One region of the Litchfieldia luteola genome, then DNA from elsewhere that is predicted to be linked to it. Evidence: riboswitches for the same ligand, from Rfam matches in the RefSeq annotation. Region 1 holds a riboswitch; the other holds the start of a gene.
What was found. Region 1 has a riboswitch for thiamine pyrophosphate ahead of tenA (thiaminase II). Riboswitches for the same ligand answer to the same signal wherever they lie in the genome.
Positions count from the first base shown of each region.

Region 1 (15,059 bases):
TCCTTGAATAACAAGGATTCTCCTCCAGTAAACTTTAAGCGTAGATTTTCAACATGTGCAACTTTTTTCATTTTTAGCACCCCATTTAACGATCTAGTGCATCAAAATCCTCTTGTGTAGCTGGACGTACTAGGTTTGTCACTCCAGTCGCTTCAAGAGCTTTCACTAGGTAATAAGCAAGTACCCCTGTAAATAAAACAGCACCAACAAATCTTGCTACAATAAACAACGTTAAGTTCCAGGCAGCAAGGTCGCCAACCTCACCATAGGCAAAATCCATAATTAGTGAGCCTAGACCTGCACCAAAACCTGCTAGACATACAACAAGTAAGTCAAAACGCTTATAACGGAAAGCTGCTAATACTAGCTCTGCAAATAAACCTTGAATAAATCCATATAGCAATACAGTTAAACCAAATTCAGATCCCATTAAGAACTCACCAGAAGCTGCCGCTGTTTCAGCTAGTAATGCTACCCCTGGTTTTCTAATAATTAGGAAAGCAACCGTTGCGGCAATAAACCACATTCCATAGATTAGCTGATCGGCGTGAAGTCCAAGTGGCTTCACAGCATAATAAAGTGGCCCCCAAAGTTTATAAACTATACCAAATGCAATTGCAATAACGACAGTAACTAATATATCAGTCAGCTTTAAACCTTTATTCATATATGATTGACTCCTTTTTTATTAAATTTTTAGATTCGACATCTTCATAGAAGATGTCGAACGGATCTGTTAAACTTCTAATTTAGTATTTTCAACAGGCCATTTTTCCAGGCGGTAGGCCATTTCCCAGAAGGAGTATTCGTATTGGCTGCTAATCATAAAGTGTTCTTTCATGCGTTTGCGGTCTTCTTCTGTTACTTTTTCAGCAAGTTCATCAAGTCGATTGATTTGTTCTTCAACTAGTTCTCGGAACCAATCTCCACCGTAAGCTTCAATCCATTCTTGGTAGATTGGTTCAGCAGGAGTTGAACCTTGTAGTCTTTCACCGATTTCATAGTACAGCCAGTAGCAAGGAAGTAAAGCTGCAATAATATCACCTAAGTGTCCAGAGTATGCAGCACGGTAAAGATGTGACGTATATGCATATGCTGTTGGTGCTGCTACGAAGTTTTGTCTTTCTTCCTCTGTAATACCTAGACGTTTTGAAAAGTTTTCATGTAATGACAACTCAGCCTCATACGTACCTTGTGCATGAATCGCTAATCTGTTTGTTGTATGTAAATCCTCTGCTTTCGCTGCACCTAATGCTTGAATTCTTGCAAAATGAGATAAATAGTAAGCATCCTGTAAGACATAATAACGAAAAGACTCAAGTGATAAAGTGCCGTCCGCAATGCCTGTTACAAATGGATGGTCAAAGCTTGCCTCCCAAATCGAATTCGCTTCTTTTCTAATTTCCTGTGAAAAAGTCATTTTCCATTCCTCCTAAGATTTTAGTGGGATTTCGACAAGTGCGTGGCATTTGTCGAATTCGTAAAACAACATAAAAAAACCACTTACTTTACCAGAGTAAAGAAGTGGTTGTAATGGAAAATGCACATAAATACAGAGATTCCTATACTCCACTTCCCTACGCTGGTGTTAACCAGATCAGGTTCTAAGGGTCTCAAAGTACACTTCGATCTCAGCCTTTAAAAGGCACCCCTAGTGGAAAAACAATATTAAATTTTAAAATAACATGTTACTGCTACCTATACTAACAGGTTTCTTAACGTTGTCAAACCTTTTTTTGGAAATAAGTAGATCTATTTTTAGACTATTCTACGTAAACTGCTGTTCCATAGGCGATAATTTCAGAAGCATTCGCCATTACGCTGGATGTCTCTAATCTCACACCAATGACAGCATTGGCACCCATTTTTTTTGCGTCCTCTACCATTCTTCCAATGGCTATTTTTCTAGCTTCCGTCATCATATCTGTATAATCTTTTATTTCTCCACCTACAATTGTTTTTAGGCCAGCTAGTAGGTCCTTTCCGATATGTTTCGATTGAACTGTACTTCCTTTTACAAATCCTTTTAATTCCTTAACTTCCTTGCCAGGTACAAACTCAGTAGTCACGATAATCATTTTCTTCTTCCTCCTTTTTTTCTTTCCTTCTTTCTCTTATCAGTACAGCAAATAATGCAACAATCGCCACTCCATAACAAATATAAAAGAATATTGCCCACTGTATGTTTATGAATAGAAAAACAATACCAATTAGTTGTCCAATCGTGGCAGTAGCTGTTAATACATACTTTAATCGATCCATATTCATAACCTACTTTTTCGTTTTAAATATTTTTCTAACAAAGAGTAGATAAAACAGAGAAGGCATAGGGGCCTGGATTAATCCGACAATACCCCATAACCAGTAATTATGACCTCTTTTTCTAGCATCTAGAAAAAGAAAGGTACTTTGTGCGATTAGGATGACTGCAACAAGTGGAATAAGTATTAGTTCTTCAACTGTCATGAATGATCACCTGTTTTCTATGGTGGATATAAACTCCTAGTGGTAGGGAAATGGTTACTATCACTTGTAATACTATAAAAATAACTGGTGCTTTAAAAATTGTTAGTACTAATAAACTTAATATAGTAATAGCTGATATAAAGAAGATAATTAATTCTTTTACGAGTCTTCTTCTAGCAGCTTCTTTTTCTTTGATGACCATTTGCTCAAACCACTGTACATTAGGTGTATATGTTTGATAGGTGTTGTCCAATTGGTTAAGACCCTTATTTATCTTATCGATGAGATTTGAATCAAAGTCTTGTTGTTGTTGTTTCTTCTTTAACGGGATAATCTTGTCTTCTGTCATCATCGTTCAACTCCTTTCTAACAGTCGCGATTCCATTGTGAATTCGTGATTTTACAGTACCAAGTGCAATCCCAAGCATGTCTGCTATTTCATCATAGGCATATCCGTAATAATGCTTTAACACAATTGGAATGCGAATTTCATCTGATAGTTTCCCAAGTGCATTCAAAACATCATTCCACTCTTCATTTCTACTCTCAAACTGCCACTTCATTTTGCGAAGAGCCTGTTCCTGCTCTTGCCAACTTTGCTCTCTTTTCTTTCTACGCAGATCATCTATATAGATGTTCGTTGCTATCGTGATAAGCCAAGAGGAAAACTTTGATTTTCCGTTGTATAGTTTGATTTTTTCAATACACTTAATCATCGTTTCTTGGGCCAAGTCCTCTGCCATTTCTGGCTTCATGGTCACTTTGATTAAGTATTTTACTAAGAAGGAATAATGCTTTTCAAAAAGCATTGCAAAAGCAAGAGAGTCACCCCGCTTTGCACTTTTTATTAAGTCTTTATCGTCCATCTAATGGCTCTCCCCAGTGTAGTCCGTTTTTTTATCTAAAGGTAATACGTTTAACTGTTCAAAAAAGTTCACTACATTTTTTAATTTATTTTAAAAAGCAGCTCTCTTCTGAAAGCTGCTTAAGCAAATCGATAATAAATAAGTATAAAGGTAGCAAGAACAAAGATATAGTTTAAAAACACAAAAATCATTTGATCAATGATTGACTTGTGTATACGAATTGGCGGGTTATAGAAGGACACTCCCTCAATGATAAAAATAACTAACACAATATGAATCATAAAGTGACCAATGATTTCCGTTACACCAAAAAGAAGAGTGGTCGAAAAAAAGATTAGAGTTAAAATAACGGATAAGATCCTGTTTAGCACACCTACCACAAGCAAATAGCCAACAATAAACTCAATAAATGCAGCCATTACAATAAAGTGTTCAGGAGCAAATCCAAATGTCGGCACGTTATGATTATAGATGATATCAGCGCTCATGACTGGATATACCCACTTTTCAACGGCAACCCAGCAGAGTGATAATCCTGTTCCTAAGTAAAGAAAAGGAAAACCCCAATTTTCTAGTCTTGTTTTGCCAATTAAAAGTACGAAGACAATCGCAAGATAAAATCCATAATCAAGCATATGGAATAGACCGACGTTTGATAAAACATATAGGAATAGGGCCAAAATAATAGATGCCCCAATTTTTGTTGCATAATGATTTGGAATCAGTAGCGTGACAATTGCAGCCCAAATTAAGACTGTTTCCCAACTGTTTTCAATTAAAAATTCTGGGGCAAAAATGGTGCCCGATACTACTTGAATAATAAGTGTTACTGCCGTTCCATATTTCAGCAAATATCTTGAAAATCTGCGGAAATTATCTAGCTTTTTATCGATATCTCCAACATAGGGTAACTTCATCACCTTTGGCAACAACTGTGGTAAGACTGATAAAATGAGTGCCGAAAGTAAAGCCATTACCATAAAAAATGGCGATAATATGTTATGAATTGTTTCTTTTTCCGGTTGGACATCTGTAAACCATTTCACGTGCGCCTCAGCAAAAAGTGGAGTTAACAACACAACCCCAACAATTACGAAGAGAATCCATTTTTTCTTCATACATTATCTCCTTATTTTTGATTTATTGTTAGGTTTTACTATTGATTGTAAAGTAATACGGATTGTAAAGAGGAATTATGCCTTATCATTGGGTTTCTTAGGAGAAAAATACTCACGAATGAAGTTTATCGGTCTAACCCTTTTCCACATATAAAAAACAGGACCCTAGGCATCAATAGCCTAAGATCCTGTTTTAATCAAACTTATTCCTTCTCGGGATTTTCTGTTTTCTTAGCTTCAGTTAAATCCTTCGCAAGTGAATCAATACTGTGTCTAACATTCCCTTTACCAGAGAAGTTTTCAATTAATTCTTTTACATCTAGTCCAGAGGATGCTTTAAGTGATTCCTGAAGTGAAGCCATCAGGTTTGTTGCATAGCCTGTCACTTTATTTGCCCCGCTATTTGGACCGTTTCCACCTGTATCAACAACTGTAATTTTATCAATATTTGCTAATGGGCTAGCCACTTGTTTCGCATATTCAGGAAGCATACGGATGATCATATCAAGGATAGCTGCTTGACCGAACTGTTCAAATGCTTCTGCAATTTTCTCTTTCGCTTCTGCTTCTGCAAGACCTTTAAGACGAATAACTTCAGCCTCAGATTCCCCTTGTGCACGTTGTGCTTCTGCTTTTGCTAAACCATCAATTCTGATTTTTTCAGCTTCTGCTTTTGCCTGTGCTTCAATGCGATATTTATTAGCATCTGCTTCAGCATATTGTTTAGCTTTATCAGCCGCTGCCGCTTGCTCAACTGCGTAACGGTCTGCATCTGCCTTTTTCTTAACTTCTGAATCATATTGCTTTTCACGACGAGCAATCTCTTTTTCTTCAAGCTCAATTTGCTTTTGACGCTCAATGATTTGAACTTGCATTTGTTGCTCTGTAACTTCTTGTTTTGCTCTCGCTTCTTCTAGGTGGTACGCTTGGTCAGCACGCGCTTTCGCAATATCTTGCTCTCTACGGAATTCTGCAATCTTTAATTGATTTAGCTTTTCTGCTTCAGCAATTTCAGTTGCACGTTCTAATTCGGCTTTTTGAGCATCCTTAGCTGCTTCCGCACGCTTAATACGTGTTTCTTTATCTGCCTCAGCAGTAGCAATATCAGCATCACGTTTTACCTGAGCAATTCTAGGTTTACCTAATGACTCTAAGTATCCATTCTTATCACGAACATCTTTAATTGTGAAAGAAACAATGATTAATCCCATTTTTGCTAAATCCTGTGAAGCTACACGTTGAACTTCTTGTGAAAACTTCTCACGATTTTTATAAATTTCTTCAACTGTCATTGAACCAAGAATCGAACGAAGATGACCTTCAAGTACTTCTCTTGCTTCGTTTTCTCTATCTTGTTTTGACTTACCTAAGAATTGTTCTGCAGCAGTAGCAATTTGATTGATGGTTCCACCAATTTTAATGATGGCTGTTCCATCCGCCATAACTGGAACACCTTGCTCTGTATAAACTTCTGGTGTTGAAACATCCAGTTTACTAGATAATAGACTTAATGGTTCTGCTTGTTGGAAGACTGGTAATACAAACGTACCTCCACCACGAACAATCTTAATTCTGTTACCTGATTCATCAACATGAACGTTTTTTCCACCAAGGTAGCTACCTGTTACGATAAGAGCCTCATCTGGGCCTGCAGTACGATATTTCGTAACAAAGACAGCAATTAGGGCCAAAAGTAAAACTACAACAATACCTACAATAATAAAAATAGATGGCATAGTATTCCTCCTAAAAAAGTATATTTTTTATAATTAAAATCTAGTAGATTTAATTAAAACTATCATATGCTTTCACATAAAGAACAGATTCTTTCACATCAATGACCAGAACCTCTTTATCATAAGGTATTGGATCATCGTCAAAACTTTTCGCTGACATTGAAAGAGTCCCACTATTTCCTTCTAGCACAACTTCTCCAAAGCCATCCTCTGGTATAGAAATAATTACTTTACCAAGTCTCCCTTTCAGATCATCTTCAGTAAAAACAATTGATTCCTCAGCTGACCGTAGAGGAATTAGTACGAATATATTTAATAAAATGACTGAAAAAAGTGCAAGAATGACAGAAATCATAAAGACAATAAAACTATTTAACGGTGAAAGTTTTTCAAACAAGTATCCCGTTGCACTAAATATAGTAACAAATGAAAAGATAAGTGTAGGATTTAAGACACCATCAGGAATTGCTTCAAAGATGCCTTCTAAAATATCACCAAATAGAATGTAGAGAAGGGTGAATATACCACCAATGATTAGTCCAAATAAATAGATTTCCTGTAATGAATAACCGAAGAGTTCCATGGCAATTATTCCTGACTTTTCTTCTGTATTATTTTCAATTCTTGTAGCCTACTTGCTAATTCACAGCTCTTGCTCTTAATCATAGTAGAGTCCTCCTTAGAATTGCTTTTAATCATTGGTTTTAACATAAGTTTGTGTTTCACAATAGTATTTACGACTGAAACTAAAAAAGGTTTCGAAATTTTTAATTTCTTTCTTGTAAAAAGTCTTCCATATTCATTTTACAATAATAGGAATTAAAATGGGGACATTCCCATTAATTTACTAAAAAAAGCACAGGATTTAATCCTGTACTTAATCAATCATCATCGTCGTCATCATCATCGTCTTTATCTTTCCCCTTGTTACCTTTACCTTTTCCTTTTTCTTTTCCTTCACCATTACCTCGCCCTCTTCGTTCCTCTTTCTTATCCTCATCTCTGTCATCAAATCTTTGAATAGGCTTAGGACTTTGGAAAACTGGAAGATTAAAGGAACTGCTTGATGTTCCCTCTAGAGCTGCACTCATTATTTCCTTAAATATTACAGCAGCTGTTGTTCCACTTGTTGTTGTTAAATAATGATTTTTATCTGTTTTATCATAACCTAACCAAATAGCTCCAACCACTTCGGGTGTATATCCTACAAACCATTGGTCTTTTACACCATCAATTCCAGTGATTGGCACTTGAGTAGATCCTGTTTTTCCTGCAAGCTCTCGACCTGAAATCCGTGCATTTTTACCTGAACCCTCATCAACAACACCCTTAAGCATAAAGGTCATTCTTTCCGAAACTTGAGGACTCGTTACTTGAACTGACTTTTCTTGCCACGTAGCAAGTCTATCACCTTTAGTATCAATTATCTTTATGACTGCATGAGCCTCATGTCTAACCCCTTTGTTAGGAAAGGTTGAATACGCTTCTGCCATCTGTAGTGGAGAAACGCCATGCTGTAAACCACCAAGGGCTAGACTTAAATTATGGTCTTCTTTTGATAGAGGAATTCCAAATCGTTCTACTGCGTTAATCCCATTCTTTAATCCAACTTTATTTAACATCCAAACAGCTGGGACATTATAAGAATTTCTAAGGGCATCATACATCGTAACCATCCCTTTATAGCTATTGCTAAAATTAGATGGTTTATAGCCATTAAAGCTCATCGGCAAATCAGGTAAATCATCAAATACACTATATCCAAGTTCAAGTGCTGGAGTGTATGCAGCTAGTGGCTTCATTGTTGATCCTGGTTGCCTTTCTAACTGAGTGGCATGATTGAACCCTCTAAAAACATGTTTTCCTCTGCCACCTACAATCGCATTTATCCCCCCTGTTTTAGGATCTAACAGAACAGTTCCACTTTGAACTATTTGCTCTGAAGTTCCCTTAGGAAATAGATTGCTATTCTGATAAACTTGTTCAGCTGCTTTTTGCATCTTTTGATCTAATTCAGTATAGATGTGAAGTCCACCTGAAAGAATCTCGTTTTGGGTAAGTCCATACTTTTCAATTGCTTCTTCAATAATATGGTCTACATAATAAGGATACTGACCCTCATAAGGATCAAGTTGTTTTCCTTCCAGGACAATTTCCCCAGCCTTTGCCTGATTCAATTCTTCTTCAGTGATATATTCATGTTTGTGCATTAAAGCTAGGACAATATCTCTTCTCTCCATCGACTGTTCGAAGTTCTTAAGTGGAGACAGCTTAGAAGGAGCTTTAATCAACCCTATTAATATGGCAGATTCACTTATGGTTAATTCCTGAACCTTTTTGCCAAAATACAATTCAGCAGCATTCCGGATTCCCCATGCTCCTTCACCAAAATAGATCTGATTTAAATACATTTCCAAAATCTCGTTTTTAGAGTATGTTCTTTCAATCTTTTGAGCTAAAAAGTACTCCTCCAACTTTCTACTCAATGTTTGATCATGTGTTAGAAAAACATTTTTAGTTAATTGCTGTGTAATGGTACTACCACCCTCAACTACACTTCCAGCTTGGATATTCCGAATCATTGCTCTTAGGATCCCTAGATAGTCAATTCCATTATGTTTGTAAAACCTATGATCCTCAACTGATATAACAGCATTTACTACATGGTTTGGAACCTCTTCGAATTCAATACCTTTAATTTTAGAATTTAGTAATGTACTAGCTACCTCTCCATGTCTGTCATAGATAATCGTTGGTTGTGGTAAAACATGGTTCAAGCCACTAATATCTCTTGTCATGATATATCCATTGACTGCAAGAATTCCTACTAATAGTAAGACTAATAGCGCTAGCAGAATTAATTTGTGAATACTTTTGTTAATAAGCTTTCTTTTCTCTCGGTGTCTTTTCATCTTAGATCCTCCATAACAATCGTAAAGGTTCAATATATATACTTCGAGAGAATCATGATTATATGGGGGTTAAAAAATCCTTAAATGCAGTTATTAAATCAAAAAAAATTGATTATTTTTCTATTCTAATCAAACGTTTGTTTAAATTGGGCTTCTTTTTAAACAAACGTTTATTTAAATTCCGCTTAAATTTAAACAACTGTTTGGAAAAAAGCATACATTTCAATATTCTTTTCTTGATAAAGGAAAAAAGTGGGCTAATACGATTAATAACATTCCACTCAAAAACACATACATAGGATAGTCGTAAATTAGAATGGTCATAAGCTCATCCCAACTTAATCCATTCCCTTTTATGTTGTATGTATTAAGTTCAAAAATGAGTTGGATTGCACCAATTACCTTTAAATTAATCGCTACAAAAATCAGAACTAGCTTTAAGAAGACATTTTCCATACGATCTTACCTTCCAGAGTAGATTTGCTATTACTACTTTATGCTAGTTCGATTTGTAATAGTACAAGTTCCCCTTTCATGAACATCACTCTTTTTTTCGTAAAATCCCATTTCTATTGGCATAAATGGCTGCTTGTGTTCGGTCTGCAACTTCCAGCTTACTTAAAATATTACTCACATGTGTTTTGACAGTTTTTATACCAATGAATAGTTCATCAGCAATTTCTTGATTCGTTAATCCATCCCCTATGCATTGTAATACATCATATTCGCGTTCAGTTAGCTCATGATGTGGGAGTTTTTCTTGGGTTCTAAAACGATTCATCATCACACTTGCAACCTTAGGCTCTATTACATTTTCGCCATTTGCAGCCTTCATAATGCTTGAGACAATGTCTTCGGCTTTAGCCGTTTTTAAGATATAACTAAAAGCTCCTGCTTCAATAGCCGGAAATACTTTTTTATCATCATAAAAGCTAGTTAAAATAATGATCTTGCAACCTGGATGTGTTTTCATAATTTCTTCCGTTGCTTCAATTCCCGTCCCATTTTCCATCACTAAGTCCATTAAAACAATATCAGGGTTCCATTTATGAACAAGCTCAACAGCCTCTTTACCACTAGCGCCTTCAGCGATGATTTCGATCATAGGCTCCGTTTCCAAATAGGCGACTAATCCTCGTCTTACCATATCGTGATCATCTATTACAATTAACCGAATCGGACTTTTCATTCTTGTTTCCCCCTTATACAGAAACTCTTATCGTAATATACGTTCCTTCATCCTGTTTTGAATGTAGCTTAAATACTCCACCAATTTCTTCACAGCGTTCCCTCATTGTTTTAAGACCATATGAAATTTTCTTATCTTCACTAACGTCAAACCCTTTGCCATTATCGTAAATTTGCAAAAAAACGTATTCTTCTTTTTGAGAAAAAGTGAGCTTTACTTGCGTTGCATCTGAATGCCTCAATATATTTGATAAAGCTTCTTGTATAATACGAAAAAGATGATCTTCTGTACCTTTTGATAAACAATCGATTTGATCAATGGCCGTTTCAAAATGGAGAGAACATTTCGATTGTAGTTCTTCAATTAACTTAACTAAACCTTCGTAGAGAGAATCTCTTCCTAAATGTACCGGCCTTAAGTGCAAGAGTAATGCTCTCATCTCCACCTGAGCTTGTGCTGCAAGTTCAGAAACTTGCCCAATGATCTCTTTTACCTTTTCTGGCTTTGAATCTAGTAATCTTACTGCTGCAGATGACATCATCGATACTGCAAATAACTGTTGGCTGACAGCATCATGTAAATCTCTTGCTATCCGCTGGCGTTCCTCAATCGACGCAGCTTTATGTGCCTCTTCGGCTAACTCCGTTTTTTCGTCAGCTAACCTTTGGAGTGATTGTACTTGCTTTTCAATTTTGGCAGACAGTTGATTTAACGATTGAGTTATCCTCGCAATTTCATCTTGACCATCAACATCCACCCTCGTCTTTAAGTTACCTCTTTCAAGAATTGTGATAAATGTTGAAACTTCCTCGAGCCTTTTCTTTACATCTGTACTGTCTCTGTACCCAAAATAGATTCCTGATCCCACACTGATCACAAACACAAAAGCTGTCAGCAAAAGAATTGTTGATAATGCTAAAGGGTTCTTTGGTAGTGCTAGTAAAATAAGCTGAAGGCCCGTAAAAAAGAGAATACCTACCATCAGTGCAGAAATGACATGTGAACGAATCATCGTTAGCCTAATGCTATTTAAATTTGAAAACATTTACCTTAAGCCCCCTTTACACCTTTTCAACTTGAATGGAGCCTACACTAAGATTAATATTTATTGTTAGTTTTCTAGTTTCTTCATCATAGTGTTCAGATTTATAGGAATACGAGCGATTCAAACCATCCGAATCATTGTCAAAGATTTCTATAGAACCTGTTTTAACTGTAGCCTCGACTTTGATCGCTAAGTCTTCAGGAACAAGTAAGGTAACATCTCCGACCCAACCTGAAATATCAATCTTTGTTTCTTTATCAGGAATGAACGCTTTACTGAAATCGAGATGAACGTCACCAATTCCAAGTTTTATATTCTTATCCTCTAGTGACCAATTTTCACTGTTGCTCACATAGTCTCCAATTGCCACCGAGTCCTTTTTCGCAAATGAAATAGATACGCTTTTTTCTTTAGAAAATAATTTCATCCCTAAATAAATTAGTAAGACCGGCCATAGCTTCCACACATCCCAAAAGGTAAATGTGATATAACCTAATCGATCTAGGGCTAGTAATGTTCCAAAAAGTAGTAGAAAAAAACCTCCAAACCAACCTTTTTGCCCTTTCGACAAAATCGACTCTACTAACCACTTAAATCCAACAATTAGGAATAGCACTGGATAGAATGTGACAAATAAATTGTTTATTTCCAAGGAAATGACATCAATATTTACAAGAAGTAACAAGATTCCAAAAAGGATTAATAATAATGCCGAGAAAACTCGATTTAAGGTAAATTGCTTCATACGACCCCTCTTTCCACAGTAAAAGAATAATTTCAACTATACTTGTACCCTCTTACTCTAAGTAGTGAATTTCCTTTATTATAAGAAAAATATATATTCAAAAGAACGAACGAGGGAAGGGAACAGTATCAGTCTTAAGACTGATTTTTTAATGCTATAAGAAGTATGTAGTAGATATAAATCCTACCCCTGCACCAGTAATACCTAGTAAAACAGATAACAGAACATAATAACTTGCAATCTTTCTATTCCCTTGTAATAAAAGCTGTATCGCCTCAACACCAAAGGTAGAAAACGTTGTGTAAGCACCCATAAAACCAATTCCAACTAGATACCAGACCCATTCAGCTAATAAATCTGACATGTAGAGTGCTCCTAAGACTCCCAATAAAAATGAACCACTACTATTAATGATAAATGTTGCTAATGGAAAGACCTGGTTAGACTTATTAGTTACTCGTAACGCAATGATATACCGACATAACGCTCCGAAACTCCCACCTAAACCAATAAGTATTATCATATAGGTTGACCTTCCTTATTAATTTTCTTATACGCCAATTTATACCCTAAAAATGTGAAAAAGAGTCCTACAATGACACTTACCATTACATAGGTAATTACTTGAATATACTGCTTATCCATAATCAAATAGAATGTTTCTAGTGAGAAGGTAGAAAATGTAGTAAACGATCCGATTACCCCTGTTCCTATAAAGGGCACCCAAATAGAATTTCTTTTAAACTTTGCAACACCATAGGTTATAAACCAGCCTAAAAGGAAACACCCAACCATATTTACAAATAGGGTTCCAACTGGAAATCCATTAGTATTCTGTAGCCATTCACCGAAGGTATATCTTAAAATAGATCCAATAAATCCACCAAACATGATTAATATAATGATTTTATTTTTTGAGTGGCCCATCGACAAACCCCCTACACTGACAACTACTTTATTTCTATCTTATACAAAGTTGTTGTAAAGAGCCAGACTATTAAAAAAATGCTGATACCTAGGTATCAGCATTCACGACAAGTATATTGTTTATAGTACTTTACTCAGGAATGATTTTGTTCTTTCGTGTTGAGGATTTTCAAAGAGTTCTTTTGGTACGTTTTCCTCAACAATGTAGCCACCGTCCATGAATATGACTCGGTCTCCAACTTCACGTGCAAAGCCCATTTCATGTGTAACAACAACCATTGTCATTCCGTCTTTTGCTAATTGTTTCATAACCTCAAGTACCTCGCCGACCATTTCTGGATCTAGTGCTGAGGTTGGCTCATCAAAAAGCATAATTTTTGGTTCCATCGCTAATGCTCTAGCTATAGCTACCCTTTGCTTTTGCCCACCTGAAAGAGAATCAGGATACGCATCAGCCTTTTCAGCTAAACCAACCTTTTTAAGCAGTTCTAAGCCTTTTGCTCTAGCATCAACTTCCTTCATTTTCTTCACATTCATTGGTGATAAAATAATATTTTCAATGACCGTCTTATGAGGAAATAAATTAAATTGTTGAAACACCATTCCAACATTTGTTCTAATTTCATTTATATTGGTTTTCTTATCTGTAAGATCTACACCCTCGATAAACACCTTACCAGCTGTTACTGATTCTAGTAAGTTTAAACACCTAAGAAAGGTAGATTTACCTGAACCTGATGGACCAATTACAACAACCACTTCTTGTGGCTGAACCGAAGCATTTATATCCTTAAGAACTTCATTATCTCCAAACGACTTTTTTAAGTTTTCAACCTTTATCATTCTGTAGCCAACCTTCTCTCTAAGCGGTTTAGGAAAAAGCTTAATGTAAGTGTTAATACTAAGTAAATTAAGGCAGCTGTTAAATACGGCTCCCAAACCTTATAATATTGCCCTTGCATTGCACGTCCCCAATACATAATCTCAGGAGCTGCTATGAATGCAGCCAAGGACGATTCTTTAATAAGTACGATGAATTCATTACCAAGTGGGGGGATCATTCGTTTCGTGGCTTGAGGTAGAATGACATGGCGCATTGCTTGAATATGTGTCATTCCAAGTGAACGGGCCGCCTCCATCTGACCTTTATCAATTGATTGGATACCTGCTCTAAATATTTCTGCAATATAGGCAGCTGCATTTAATGAAAGTGCTACGATTGCTGCAGCTATCGCATTTGTTTCTCCAATTAACGCTGGAACCAACCCAAAGTGAATTAATAAAATTTGAACAACAAAGGGTGTCCCCCTAAAAAAAGCAATGTATGCTACAAATGGAAAGGCAATGAGTTTATTTTTAACCATTTTACCTAATCCAATTAATAGACCTAAAATTGTTCCTATTAATATACCTGCAAGTGATAGACCAATTGTTAATAGTGTCCCTTTTAGAAAAAACGGACCGTATTCAATAATTAAATCAAAACGAAAATCCATCTTTTATTATCTCTCCTTAAACAACCAAATACTATTTTTTGTAAAAGTTTACAATATATAGTCTACTAATCATAAAGTGAAAAATTGCGTAACACAAATACATGTTACGCAATTTTATTTCTTTTATTGTTGTGCTTTAAGTGTTTCGATATCTGGATCTGAACCGAACCACTCGTTATAGATCTCTGCATATTTACCACTTTCAAATACTTTGTTAATTGCAGCACTGAACTCTGAAACAAGTGGGCTTCCTTTAGGGAACATCAAGCCGTAGAACTCTGCGTCAAAGCTATCTGTATCTGCAACAACTTTTAAGCTTTCATTTGGGTTGTTTTTTGCATATTCTTCAACTACTGTATTATCAGCTACAACAGCGTCAGCACCACCAGCAAGTAATTCCATAATTGCTAGATTGTTATTTTCGAACTTTTTAAGGTTACTGTTGTTTGCACCGAATAATGCTTCGACAGCCTCTTGACCTGTTGTACCATTTTGAACAGCTACTTTTTTACCTTCTAAGTCTGCTGCACTAGCAATGTCGCTATCAGCTGGAACTAGA
Region 1 covers NZ_JAGGKM010000001.1:245,914-260,972, reverse strand. The annotation lists gene J2Z26_RS01400 (ABC transporter ATP-binding protein) at 1-71, opposite strand, end outside; gene J2Z26_RS01395 (ECF transporter S component) at 86-667, opposite strand; gene tenA (thiaminase II) at 737-1,420, opposite strand; TPP riboswitch at 1,558-1,663, opposite strand; gene J2Z26_RS01385 (YbjQ family protein) at 1,764-2,078, opposite strand; gene J2Z26_RS01380 (hypothetical protein) at 2,059-2,262, opposite strand; gene J2Z26_RS01375 (sigma-Y antisigma factor component) at 2,272-2,466, opposite strand; gene J2Z26_RS01370 (YxlC family protein) at 2,456-2,818, opposite strand; gene sigY (RNA polymerase sigma factor SigY) at 2,760-3,332, opposite strand; gene J2Z26_RS01360 (hypothetical protein) at 3,452-4,450, opposite strand; gene J2Z26_RS01355 (flotillin family protein) at 4,654-6,186, opposite strand; gene J2Z26_RS01350 (NfeD family protein) at 6,236-6,769, opposite strand; gene J2Z26_RS01345 (transglycosylase domain-containing protein) at 7,068-9,098, opposite strand; gene J2Z26_RS01340 (YuzI family membrane protein) at 9,321-9,554, opposite strand; gene J2Z26_RS01335 (response regulator) at 9,640-10,287, opposite strand; gene J2Z26_RS01330 (sensor histidine kinase) at 10,301-11,332, opposite strand; gene liaF (cell wall-active antibiotics response protein LiaF) at 11,349-12,077, opposite strand; gene J2Z26_RS01320 (fluoride efflux transporter FluC) at 12,232-12,600, opposite strand; gene crcB (fluoride efflux transporter CrcB) at 12,597-13,004, opposite strand; gene J2Z26_RS01310 (amino acid ABC transporter ATP-binding protein) at 13,125-13,847, opposite strand; gene J2Z26_RS01305 (amino acid ABC transporter permease) at 13,844-14,500, opposite strand; gene J2Z26_RS01300 (basic amino acid ABC transporter substrate-binding protein) at 14,624-15,059, opposite strand, start outside.

Region 2 (8,645 bases), on a different contig from region 1:
CGGCTTTTCACCTCGTAAAGCAAAAATAAGTCTTTATTTTGCTACTGGTGTTACAGAACGTGATGAATTACTAAAGGATTTCGGCAAGCATACCTCTGGAAAGGCCTGTGTTTATATTAATAAGGTTGCGGATATTGATGTGTATGTATTAGAAGCACTTATAAAACAATCCATTGCATTTTTACAAAGAACGTATGGATAATCCTTATATAAAGTTCAGAAGACTGGAGTAATCTTTTTGAAAAGTAAAACAAGGATAGAGAGGCTTTTTACTGCAGGTCTATCCTTGGATAAGTTTTATACCTATACTAATATACCCCTTCTTCAAGAACTGACTTATTATCTGTTTTGCATTTACCCATAATCTCTTGTTCCAATAATTCTATAAGATCTTCTTCTAACTCTAGTAAGATTGTCTCTTTTTAAGCAATGAGGAGTTTACATCTCTTAACTGATTCATGATATCCCCCACCTTTCATCATTTTTATATTTTAAGTAAAAAATAACCATTGAACTTGAAGTAAATAACATGTAAGATAACAATACAAGCTGCGTTGTACGTAATTTTAATTAAGTTTTAACCTTTAAGCTGTAATAGGGAGTTTAACATCGAGCTGGAATGTCATGCCTCATCATGTGCTGGAGGAAGACAGGAAGGTTTCTGCAAACACCCACTTTGAGAAGTGGTGGTTTAAAACTTTCTTATGCGGATTACGGCAAATGTGGCTTTCTACCTTTAACATTCCAATCCAGTCTCTAATCAGGGATTGGATTTTTTATTTTCCTACTATATCTTATCCCATAAATTCTTAAGTTGTTGATTAATTGCTTTTCTTAGCTCCTCATTTCCTAGCTTATTACTTCCTAATAAATACTCAACTGGTGCTTCGCCAACTGCTTTTCTACATATTGGATAAAAATACGTAGATTCACCAATATCAATTATTTTTTCTAAGATAATCTCATGCTGCCAGTAGTTCCCGAAATCATAGATATAACGACATATATCCTTCTCTTTTGTTAACCAATTTTCTATTGTACTATCTACTCCTGAAAGAGTAACTTCCTCTGCCAAAAGGTCGTTAGGGCCAATTGTAACCCCATGGTTTTTGATCATTTTTCCGTCAGACCGAATAACTTCAAATAAATACAAATGATCTCCCTCCCATTCAAATAAAATTTGAAGAGTTTCATGTAAATTAGCAAACGACATTTTACTACTAACTTGAAGCCTCCGCCAAATGATAGGAATTGTGCTAGTCAATGTTATTTTTAATTGGTAAATCATTAATTAACCCCTTTCTTAGTTAATGAAATTGGAAACAAAAACACGTAGGTTGTATGAAATGTATGTGAACGTGAAGTTGAAAATCATGGCAAAAGTTGAATGATTGATTGGAGCGCGAGGGTAGACCAAGATTAGATAATAAACCCAAGCGTAAAGAAGATTAGTGAGGAACGGCCAACTTTGTTTTTCGTGTAATATGCATTATTAATATAGTGGAAAAAATAAATGAATAGTAAATGCTACTGTAAATGCAAATGCAGTAGTACGATGAAATTTCTTACGAAATCCAGAGGATTTTTTATGTCTTAAATAACCTGCAAAAAGGGTCAGCATTAAGAAAGAAATTGAAAGATAACCACTCACTAACTTGCCGTGAAAAAATCCAATACGATTACCTAGTTCGATAAGCATGATGATAGCATGAATCGTTACAAAAGCTGTTCCAACAATCCCTAATGGAATATGAACTTTCATCATTTTTCTTGAGAGCTTGGCTAGGGTTGTTCTAAGCTTACGAATTTTCGACTTACGAATAACAAGAAATATAAAGTACATATTAACATTCACTAAAAACAACAGTATTCCTGCTTGGGCCAGTAATTGCCCTGTGATTACCGATAAGGACTGATTCTGTTGAAACAACCAGATATAAACTCCTGAGCAAAAAACAAACAGCACGTTTATAATAATCCAAGCATAATAAGACATCCAAAACATCTCCCTTACCTACACATTATACCAAAATCATCTCCCCTGCAGTGTTCTCCATCACAGTTTAGGGCCTGACCCCCAGTACGTTAAAGCTTTAACGCACTGGGGGTCAGGCCCCAAAAGACATAATTGTTAACTATTTATCTGCCATGAAGCAATGTATTCGTAATTTGAATTTGGAAGGTCCATTTCTGGGTCTTCTACTATCCATTTACCTTCGAGACTTAATTCTTTGCAAGCCATATCAAATTGGCACATCGCAATGCCCATGTCCAAGAGTTGCATATCATAACCCAAACTACTACTATAATTTGGTGTATGTTCTATGTACAGATGAGAGGTCTTTCGATCAGGTGATACGACAAGCCTCCATGGTTGTTTATTAGATGCAGAGGGTCCCAGTCTCAACATTTCTATCGGGATAGCAAGAGGCCCAGCGTTCTCCTCTCGTAATGGTTTGTCAAATGCAGCATCAAAGAACAGCTTCTCCCACGCTTTTTTGTTATCTGCTTTTACAACTACCCTTACAGCTTTATCAAATATTCTTTCTTTCTCGTTCGGATAGCCAATTGGTGTGATACAAGGGATAAATTCTCCATCTTTGATTGAAGAGAGCTCCTGTTCAAATGAGTTTCGACTAAATGTTCCACCCATCCAACACGTTCCCAACCCTATCCCCGTAGCAAATAAAGTTAACTTATGAAAGCTATAAGCAAAATCAACTAATGAATACTTATTTTTTTCAGTGATTCCTACTAAATAAGCTCTTGGGTTCTTAATAAATCCATACGTACCAAGCTTAATCCCTTTATCTGTTACATTATTGTTCACCTGCACTAATGCAACCTTACCCTGTCTATTGAAAGGTCCACTAAAACTTCCTGCTTTTTGTATGTATTCAATAATAGCTTGATAATCGCCATCTGATATGTTTTCAGTTTTATATGTTCTAATTGATTTTCGATTTCTCATCACTTCAATCATGGACCTATTATCATTCATTGCCTCTCACACCTCTCTGACCACATTACTTATACATATATCATATCACAAGCAAAGTTTCCTCTCCCATTCCACTATTTCAATGCTTATTTCATAGAAAGTCTAATAATTGTAAAATATAAATAGTTAAAAAGCAGTTATAATCGATTATAATATAAAGTGGTTTTCTTGATTTGTAGGAGGATGTCTAATTGAAGAAGTTACAAATATATATTTACATAATATTGATGCTAGTTATTAGCACTGGATGCTCTAATCTTGAAACAGATAACGAGCAGAAAGATAAAGATATCCAAGTAGGGCTAACCATCTCAGCTGCAGCCAGTTTAACTGATGCGTTGAACGCAATTAAATCTAAATTTGAAGCAAAGTATCCAGAAATTAAAATCACATATAACTTTGGGAGCTCAGGTACCTTGCAGCAACAAATCATTCAGGGTGCTCCAGCTGATTTATTTTTTTCGGCAGCCGAGGACAAGTTTTATGATTTAGTTGAAAAAGGGTTTATTACACCTGATAGTGGAGTCGATTTAGTCGGGAATTCATTAGTTTTAATAACACCTAAAGAGAACAGCAAGGAAATAAAAATGTTTGAGGATTTACCATCTCAAGGAGAAACAATTTCGATTGGTACACCTGAGACTGTTCCTGCCGGGAATTATGCTAAAGAAGTGTTAGTGAAATTAGGAATCTGGAATAGCCTTGAACAAAAAATTGTTTTTGCAAAAGATGTACGACAGGTCTTAACATATGTTGAAACAGGAAATGTAGATGCAGGAATTGTTTATCATACAGATGCCCTTGCATCAGCTAAAATTGAAATTCAAGAGATAGCTAAGGAAGATACACATTCACCTATCATATATCCTTTAGGTATTTTAAAAGAGAGTAAAAATCCAAATGAGGCCAAGCTATTCTTCGATTTTATGCAAACAGAAGAAGCTCTATCTATTCTCGAAAGCTACGGATTTGTGGGTCTTTTAAAATGATAAATGACGTAATCTGGAGCCCTGTAAAACTCTCTTTACAAATTGCTTCGTTTTCTTTACTTGTCGTCTTGATTTTAGGTGTACTAATTGCTCGTCTAATGGCAAATCGAACGTTTAAAGGGAAATCGATAGTTGACACATTGCTGCTTTTACCTTTAGTTTTGCCTCCATCTGTCGTTGGATTCTTATTGATCGTGATTTTTGGTAAAAACTCATACATTGGTCAATTCATTGAATGGTTGTTTAATCAACCGATTATTTTCACATGGTGGGCTGCTGTTATTGCTGCCATTGTTGTTTCATTCCCATTGATGTACCAATCCGTTCTAATTGGATTCGAATCCATTGATAAGGACATAGAAGATGCATCTAGAATTGATGGAGCAAGTGAGTGGAATGTATTTTTACAGATTACTGTTCCACTGGCATCGAAAGCCATCATTACTGGAGGAATTTTAAGCTTTGCCCGTGCACTAGGCGAATTTGGTGCTACACTCATGTTTGCTGGGAATATACCTGGGAAAACTCAAACGATTCCCACTGCCATTTATGTTGCAATGGATTCAGGAAACATGGGCCTAGCATGGACCTTAGTTATAATCATACTCTCTATTTCATTTCTAATGCTGATTTCGATTAACCTTATAAAAAAACGATATTAAATAAGCATTTCTACATCTGGTAGGGATGCTCTTTTTCAAAAAAAATAACACCCAGAAATTAATCTGAGCGTTACCTTGTGTTTAGAATTTATTATTTTGAAACTCCACCGATTGTTTCTTTTTGCTTTACTAAACGAGGAGCAGTTACAAGTAAAAGGACTAAAACAATTGAGCATAAGATGAATGCTCCTAGTGCTGTTCCACCGTTAACAAATAGAGAGTAAATAACTGGAGACATATCTTCTGGCGCATAGTCTCCCCAGAAAACAACACCTGCTATAAAGTGCCAGAAATAGCGTGCAACTGTTCCTACTAATACAGCAACAATTACCCAAAGTGCAATAGCACCCTTATTATTTTCCTTAACTGCTTTTTGGATGGCAGGATATAACAGTCCCGCAAACCCAACAAATGCAAAAGCAATAAAATATTCAATCGCAAATTGAAGTGGCGTTAAAAAGTAGGCATCCCCGGTTACTACCTGAAGTAGTCCCCATAGAAAACCAGCTACTAAACTCACTCTGAAGCCCCAACGTAATGCTAAAATAAAGATTGGAACCATCGCAACTGAAATGGACATCCATGGTCCTAGTTGAATGGAAGGTAAAAAATCAAGAATTAGTGCAAATGCAGCGAAGATAGAAGCTTCAATCATTGCTTGCAAGTTCATTTTCTTCATAAAAAAATCTCCCCTTTGTTCATTATTCGTAACCTCAAGGGGAGATTCCATAGGTATTACAAAATACCTATGTCTCTATTTCACATTCCTGCGCTAGCATTATCTAACAGGTTCGAAGGGTCAGAACAGAGAAAAACTGTTCACTCTCAGCGTAAAGCTCCCCTTGTGGTATACAAGTTATTAAGTTCATAGTTGATTATAACCGAATTATATATTTGTTTAAAGTGTTAAATGTTAATTATTTGATTTAGTTGCTAAAGGTGAACTGAATTGAATACTCCAACACTGTAAATCTTTCTGACTATAAACCTTTCAGTGCCTTACTCACAGGAGTTTCCCCATTCACCAGATCGAACCCCTTATGGTACGTGGTTTCTTCAGAAAGTGACTCCATTACAACCTTTGCAACATCAGCTCGAGTAACAGATCCTCGTTCTAAACTAGGTCCTACAGTCACCTTTCCTGTTTCATCTTCATTTAGAAGACCACCTGGCCTTACAATCGTATAGTTCAATCTACTTTGAACAAGTGCTCTGTCTGCGTAGTGCTTCGCAACATAATACGGTCGGAGCTTCTCATTCCAGTTATCACGTGTATTCGCCCCAAGCGCACTTACCATCACAAAGCGGTTAACATTCACTTGCTCTGATGCCTCCACTGTTTTTACCGCACCATCAAGATCAATTAAAAGAGTTTGATCATATCCAGTTTGCCCACCAGATCCAGCTGTAAATACGACCGCATCACAACCTCTAATTGCCTCAGCCACTTGTTCGACTCCATCTTCGAGACTAGCTACAACCGTTTCTACACCTTTGGTCTTAAAGAACTCAACCTGTGCATTCTTTCGTACCATCGCTCTAACCGTATATGCCTCACTATCCTGCAGGAGGTCTACAAGTAACTTTCCAATTTGTCCATTCGCTCCTACTACACAAACCTTCATCCAATCAAACTCCTTTCTTCTTTTCTACATCTATTATTGCATCTTAAGAAACTCCCTTCAAAGGTTATGCTTTTATCGTGCAAACTATAAGCCATTTCAATAATATGCCTTCAGATAAAATTCTGAATTTTAAGACTTATCATTTCATAAAACAGATACATCGTCGATATAATAAAAATTAACATTTTCACTATTAATATATTCTTTTAAGGTGGTGCTCACTTGGAACTCATCGAATATCTATATCCCACTACATGGACAGGAGCAACTGTATTTTTACTTGGTAGTTTACTAACAGTCTACCTACACTTGAAAGTATACAAACTTGAAGAATAATAATTGATTCCCTTTGGAACTTTCCCACAAAAAATACCGGTGCGAACGCGGCCCGGTATTTTTTACAGTTTAACCCTCTTCGTTTCTAAATCGTACCATTTTACCCAGCGAACAGTGCCCACTCCGTTTCGTTCATCAATTTTCACTTTAAAATTGTGCTTTCTATAAAAATTCCTCAAGCCTTCTGGGTTATCTGAAATATCTCCAACAATTTCAATAATCCCTTCTGACAAGCAATACGACTTTAAATATTTTATGAGAATGGATCCAAGACCGCGATTGTGCTTATGCCCACGAATATCCCCAATATGTATACACTTGTTGTTATATACCTGTGATTTCGCTTCAAACGTTAATATCGCAGCATCACAAGAAAACGGGTCACTCCATTGATTCTTTCCTTCTTTTTTATACATTGCAAAAATACAATAGTTATCCCTACTTTTAAACTTGTAAACAATAACTTTATTATTCGAGTTGTCCAATTCTGTTCCTAAAAAAACTAGATCGTGCTGTTCCAACGTGTTAATTATTTTTTCCATAATTATCACCTCATCCTAGTTTATGCTTGTATTAGTTGATTAAGAAGAACAAATTAAACAGTTGTTTAGGAAAGATGTCATGATTCTAATCTCCCTCTTAAACTATAGGTAAAATTTACTCTTTTCTACCTTTAAACGAACATACGTTCTAAAAGTGATAGAATTTTTTGCTACTTGGTGCTAATATTAAACTAGTATCTATACAAGCAGGTGGGCAGTTCACCATTTCCCTTGAAGGGAGGTGGTAAGATGACGACGTTCGAGGCAATCACTGTGGCACTTCATTCTAATCTCGTATTGGTAGGTGTATTAACAATTGTGATCATGTTATTCGTCGAAAACAAAAAGAAGTAACCTCCCCCGCCTGACCTAGGTAAAGGGTAGCTACTTCTTCTGAGTAAGTACTTGTTATACTTGGTGGCCGCTCACATTGCGGCTGTAGATGCTATTGATCAGATGTTCGCAGCATCTGATCTTTTTTAGTTAGTTCAATTATAAAATAAACTACACTGACGAATCAAGAAGTTGTACAGAAAAACAAAATGCCTTTCAGTAGCTATACTAAAAACCATCCCCTGCTATGTAAAGTTACAATCAAGGGATGGTTTTTAATAATTAATCTTTTAATTTAACCGGTGTAACAACAGCATATAAGTTTTGAGATGAATCTTTTACATTCACTTCTACTACTTTATACCCTGTTCCGTTGTTATCTTTATTTGTAATCACAGTATTTAGTTGATTTACGTACATCTTATAATCATCCTTTCAATATTACTCACACAAGAACTACTATATTCAGGAGATTATAAAATGTGACTACTTTTTTGTGAAATTTTCTTGAAGTCGGTCTTTTTATTTAACAAGCACCATTAGTTCCTCATCATAATATTGATCTTCAATTTTTAATGCTCGTTTATCGACTCCATATGTTTTAAAACCAAGTGATAAGTATAACCTTTTAGCTGGCTCGTTACTTGCATTAACCGTTAGGTATATTTGTTCAATCTCATCCAATTTCTGTGCCTCTTCAATTGCGGCAACCATTAGTTGCTTTCCTACCCCAAGTTTGCGGTGGTCTGGGTTGACATACATTGCAAAAATAGTTGCTCGATGCTTTATTTTATGTCTCGTCTCCAATACTAACGAAACAACTCCAACTAAAGTATTGTCTATAAATGCTCCGAAAGTGAAAGAAGTTCCTTCATCTAGGCGGCTTGCAGTTCTTTCGAGTGGATACTCCACTTCTTCTTCATAGCTCGAAGAAAAAGCCTCGGGATTTCCTTGTAGTGCATGTAACCTTATTTTTCTATAAGCTTCTGCATCGCTGGAGTTCAGTATTCTAATTTCCATACAGTTTCTCTCCTTTTATAAAAAAAGAGCTACACTAGGCAACTCCTAACAAATAAGTACTATAATACATTGTACTCACTGTTTTTGAACGTATTCGATTCTTGTCTGACAATAATTCCGATTAAGACAACTCGTAT
Region 2 covers NZ_JAGGKM010000009.1:46,566-55,210, forward strand. The annotation lists gene J2Z26_RS20055 (DUF1801 domain-containing protein) at 1-202, shown strand, start outside; RNA gene ssrS (6S RNA) at 544-733, shown strand; gene J2Z26_RS20065 (plasmid pRiA4b ORF-3 family protein) at 788-1,288, opposite strand; gene J2Z26_RS20070 (hypothetical protein) at 1,493-1,996, opposite strand; gene J2Z26_RS20075 (nitroreductase family protein) at 2,132-3,001, opposite strand; gene modA (molybdate ABC transporter substrate-binding protein) at 3,193-3,990, shown strand; gene modB (molybdate ABC transporter permease subunit) at 3,987-4,652, shown strand; gene thiT (energy-coupled thiamine transporter ThiT) at 4,744-5,331, opposite strand; TPP riboswitch at 5,400-5,505, opposite strand; gene J2Z26_RS20095 (SDR family oxidoreductase) at 5,633-6,277, opposite strand; gene J2Z26_RS20100 (GNAT family N-acetyltransferase) at 6,676-7,155, opposite strand; gene J2Z26_RS20105 (hypothetical protein) at 7,771-7,908, opposite strand; gene J2Z26_RS20110 (GNAT family N-acetyltransferase) at 8,011-8,508, opposite strand; gene J2Z26_RS20115 (hypothetical protein) at 8,568-8,645, opposite strand, start outside.
Region 2: linked by a shared signal. The riboswitch ahead of thiT (energy-coupled thiamine transporter ThiT) and the one ahead of tenA (thiaminase II) in region 1 are both predicted to bind thiamine pyrophosphate.